One region of the Comamonas sp. C24C genome, then DNA from elsewhere that is predicted to be linked to it. Evidence: predicted binding sites of a transcription regulator. Region 1 holds the regulator's gene; the other holds the start of a gene.

The links. The regulator sigma-54, encoded in region 1, starts transcription at its own class of promoters, with help from an activator protein. The targets are predictions, from matches to a motif close to TGGCANGNAANCTGCTTT.
Region 2: the regulator sigma-54 is predicted to act here: its motif matches at 846-863, upstream of atzF (allophanate hydrolase).

Annotation. Positions count from the first base shown of each region.
Region 1 is NZ_JBKFBC010000005.1:21,615-24,016, reverse strand. It holds gene ACLBXN_RS10685 (YfaP family protein) at 1-553, shown strand, start outside; gene ACLBXN_RS10680 (RNA polymerase factor sigma-54) at 635-2,236, opposite strand; gene lptB (LPS export ABC transporter ATP-binding protein) at 2,382-2,402, opposite strand, start outside.
Region 2 is NZ_JBKFBC010000012.1:146,681-149,082, forward strand. It holds gene ACLBXN_RS20405 (TonB-dependent siderophore receptor) at 1-225, shown strand, start outside; gene ACLBXN_RS20410 (hypothetical protein) at 273-503, shown strand; gene atzF (allophanate hydrolase) at 898-2,402, shown strand, end outside.

The sequences.
Region 1 (2,402 bases):
GCGCCCCGCCGGTATGAATGGCGAGAAAGACCTGCTCGGTCATGGCTTGATCGAGATTTACATCAACCCGGGCCTGGAGATCTCCAACCGCGTGAAGAGCCACATCACGACCGCACTGTCGACACTCGTGGCTCCGCCTGCGCAAGCGACATCCGGCTTTTTCACCACCACCCTGACATGGGACGGCAGCGGTGACGTCGACCTGCACACCTATGAGCCATCAGGCTCGCACGTCTACTACCGCAACATGCGCGGCGCCAGCGGCTATCTCGATGTAGACAATACCGTCGCCTACGGACCCGAGCATTACTATGCATCCTGCGATTCGGCAAGGCTGCAGGAAGGTACCTATCGAGTCGCCATCGCCAACTACGCCAGAGCCGCCGGCAGAACCGCCACGGTACAGGTCGCATCCTGGGATGACGGCGTGCTGGGCACCAAGTCGGTCACCCTGGGCGCAGCCACCGGCGACAACCCGGTCTACGCCATGTTCAATGTCGTGGTGAGCAAGAACGCCCAGAACGGCAAGTACTCCGCAACCCTCACCCCCTGAGCGACGACGCACATCCAGCCCGAGGCAAACGGTCTTCACCAGGCCGCTTGCCTTTTTTGCTCCTAGCCGCGCGGCGATTCGCTACAGCGCCTTGCGCAGCGTGGTCGTGGGTATCTTGAGCTGCTCGCGGTATTTGGCGACGGTGCGGCGCGCACACTCAATGCCCTGCTCCTTGAGCATGTCGGCCAGCTTGGCGTCTGACAGCGGCTTTCTGGCATCTTCGGCATCGACAAACTGTTTGATCAGCGCACGCACGGCCGTGCTGGAGGCACTGCCGCCGGTTTCCGTGCCCAGGCCCGAACCGAAGAAATACTTGAGTTCGAAAGTACCTTGGGGCGTGGCCATGTACTTGGCCGTGGTCACGCGGCTGATGGTGGATTCGTGCAGGCCCAGCGTGTCGGCGATATCGCGCAGCACCAGCGGGCGCATGGCCAGCTCGCCATGCACAAAGAAGTTCTTCTGCCGCTCCACGATGGCTTCGGAAACACGCAAGATGGTGTCGAAGCGCTGCTGGATGTTCTTGATGAACCAGCGCGCCTCCTGCAGCTGCTGTTGCAGCGCCGCATGACCGTCACTGTTCTTGTGGCGACGCAGCACTCCGGCATAGATGTCGTGCACGCGCAGACGCGGCATGACCTCGGGATTGAGTTGCACGGAAAAGTCCGCCCGGCCCGAGCCGGAGCGCACCGGGCGCACGATGACATCGGGCACCACGATATGGCGCTCCACGTCCACAAAGCGCCGCCCCGGACGCGGCTCCAGTCTGGCGATCAGGGCCATGGCCTCGCGCAGCTGTTCCTCGCGCGCGCCGCACAGGCTGGTGAGCTTGCGCAGATCGCGCCGCGCCAGCAAGTCCATGGGCTGGGCACAGATGGCCTGCGCCAGCAGCAGCCGGCTCATATGCGCCTCGGTCGTACCCTCGTCCTCGGCCGTGCGGATCAGATCGCGCAGCTGCAGTTGCAGGCACTCGGCCAGATCGCGCGCGCCTACGCCCACCGGCTCCAGGCTTTGCAGCAGCTTCAGCGCAATGGCAAAGTGCTGCTCCAGCTCCTCGCGCTCTTCCAGGTCGTCGCCGGCCAGACTCTGCGCCAGCTCCTGCAGGGAATCCTCGAGATAGCCGTCGTCGCTGAGCGACTCGATGAGAAAGCGCAGCGCCGCCGTGTCTGCCGCGCCCAGATGCAGGCTCAGTGCCTGACGATGGAGAAAGTCGGTCAGGCTCTGGTGCTCGCGCGCCAGATCGATGGCATCGGTTTCGTCATCGCCGTCGCGGTTACGTGTGGAGCTGCTGGCCGAGGGCGTATCCCACTCGCTGCTGGATTCACCGCCCCATTCCCCGTCCTGGCCGTCCATGCCGTCGGCCTCCCAGTTCAGCGTTTCCGGGGTTTCGGGGCTCGGCGTTTCCGCTACTGTTTCAGTAGCTAATTGCGCTTGTGATGCCTCTTTTTCAGAATGAATACTATCTGAAACACTGTATTCACTGGCGCTAGCAGCTACATCTACAGGAGCATCTCCCGCAGTTTCGGCCTCATCGCCCGCACGCTCCAGAAAAGGGTTGTCGACCAGCATCTGCTCGACTTCCTGCGCCAGCTCCAGAGTGGAGAGCTGCAGCAGCTGAATCGATTGCTGCAGCTGCGGCGTCAGCGATAAATGCTGCGAAACGCGTAGCGAGAGACCTGGCTTCATCGAGGCGCGGCTCCCAGACAATCATTGCAAACGCGCGCAGTGCTATGGGTTTGCCGCCGGGCCGCCCCAAGGCAAACCCCGGCGCAGCCGGTCAGGGCCCCTTCCGGGGGCAGCGACCACACAAAGTGAGGGAGCGTGGGGGTCATCACATCCTGAAATGTTCGCC
Region 2 (2,402 bases), on a different contig from region 1:
CAAAGCCATACGCTTGGCTATGACCGCTCATTCGACATTGGCGGTTTCACCACATGGAACATGCGAGTTGCCTATCAAGTCACGCCCGAGCTCAACGTAGCGCTGAACCTGAACAACATATCCGATAAACGATACATCGTTCCAGGCTACACCGGGTACACCGGCGCTAACTATGGAGATCCGCGCAACATCATGCTTACTTTGAAATACACCCCTCGCCTTTAACGGTTCACGAGGTACCTAGGCCAAAGAGTTGAGCAACGTCTGCGGACTTGACGATTTATTTTTTGACGCCGCTCAATGCTGCGCTCAGCCACAATCTGCGCTGCTGCATGCTTGGCCACTTCAGTTCGCGTGGCATCAATAAAAAGCCGCCCGATAGTTTGAACTCCATCACGCATGCCAATGTGGGGCATCGTGATGCGGAAGGCAGTGCCCGGCATCATCCGGGAAAGCTTTTCGGCCGGTTTCAGTTCCAACCATCGACGGCGGCTTCAGTCTGAACACGGCTGTTCGGATAGAACGAAGCAAAGTAATTGCTCGTTTTATTCATGAGGAAATTCCTTTAAAGATTCAGTACGAGATGTGATGCTTTGTGCGCGCCTGTCACGGCCCTATTTCGGTCGTTAATCATTTTCGGACTTGTCTGTTTAGCAATCACATGTGCGCCCTTCCCGCAGTTCAGTAAACCGGACATTCTTCCGCTTGGTAGCCTGGGTCAGATCAGTTGTAAAAATTCCAATCTAATCCAGCAAGTGGGGTGCGGATGAAATCTTGGACTAGTGATCGGTCTAAGAGTGCTGATGCGCTTTCATTCTTTGGAAGCGGATACTTGAAAAGCCAACTGGCACGCAACCTGCTTAAGCCAAGCATCTTGTATACATTTGGGTATTCATCATGCTGATTGGTTCATTTGAAGATTGGAAGCGGGCTTACCAAGAAGGCGCTGAGCCTGCTGCATTGCTTGAGCAGCAGCGCCGTAGTCTGACCAGCGATGACTCGGCCTGGATCAGCATTGCCAGCGACGCGCAATTGAAAGCACAGCTGATACAACTAGAGGCACTTCAACAGACCCAAGGGCGTGAGCGTCTGCCTTTGTACGGCATCCCCTTTGCGGTCAAGGACAACATCGATGTAGGGGGCTTTGTCACCACGGCGGCCTGCCCTGCTTTCGCCTACCAGGCACAGCGCGATGCTGTGGCCGTTCAGCGTCTCAGGCAAGCCGGAGCCATTGTTCTAGGCAAGACCAATCTGGACCAGTTTGCCACCGGTCTCGTCGGAACACGCTCACCATTTGGTGCCGTGCCCAATACGTTTGACAGCCGACTTGTTTCCGGCGGCTCCAGCTCCGGCTCGGCATCTGTGGTGGCGCGTGGTCTGGTTCCATTTGCCCTGTCCACGGACACGGCTGGATCGGGTCGAATTCCTGCGGCCTTCAACCAGATCGTCGGAATCAAGCCCACTCCCGGTGCAGTGCCCGGCACTGGTTTGGTGCCTGCCTGCCGCACGCTGGACTGCATAGGTGTTCTGGCGCTGAATGTGGCCGATAGTGCTCTGGTCCTGTCACTCATGGAAGGACCTGACACACAGGACAGCTACGCTCGATCACGCCCCTTCATCGCCAAACATACCCCGCTGTCTCAACTGCGCGTGGGGGTGCCTGATGCACGCAAGCTTTCCAGCGACTATGAGGATGCATTTGCTGCGTTTCTTGCTCGTCTGAAGCCGCAAACCGAACGGGTACAAGCCCTGCCCTTTGATGCATTGTTTGAAGTCGCCAATCTGCTGTACTACGGCCCCTGGGTGGCTGAACGGGTGGTCGGAGCACGCGACATCTACGAACACCAGCCAGAAGCCTTGCTGCCAGTGATTCGCCAGGTTCTGGACGTACACCAGCGCTTCAACGCTGCCGACACCTTCAATGCCCAGTACCAACTGCAAGACCTCAGACAGCAAGCCCAGCATATCTGGCATGAATGTGATGTGCTGTGTGTTCCGAGCGCACCGCACCACCCCTCCATGGCCGAGGTGGAAGCTGACCCGATCGGCGTCAACTCGGAGATGGGAACCTATACCAACTTCGTGAATCTTCTCGGTTGGTCGGCGATCGCAATCCCTGCATCGCAACTGCCAGACGGCCTGCCCTTCGGCATCACCTTGATAGCGCCGGGCTGGCGCGAGCCTGATCTGGTGCGCTGGGCTCAGCAGTTGGAAGCACAAACCAATCTGTATGCCGGCGTTACAGGCCTTCCCGCCCAAAACACTGGCTCACTGCCCACATGGCGGGTACCGACACAAGGCGAGACCATCGAAGTAGCCGTGGTGGGTGCACATCTGCGCGGCATGCCTCTCAATCATGAATTGCTGGCTTGCGGTGCGCGCTTTCGCGAGGAGACAAGCAC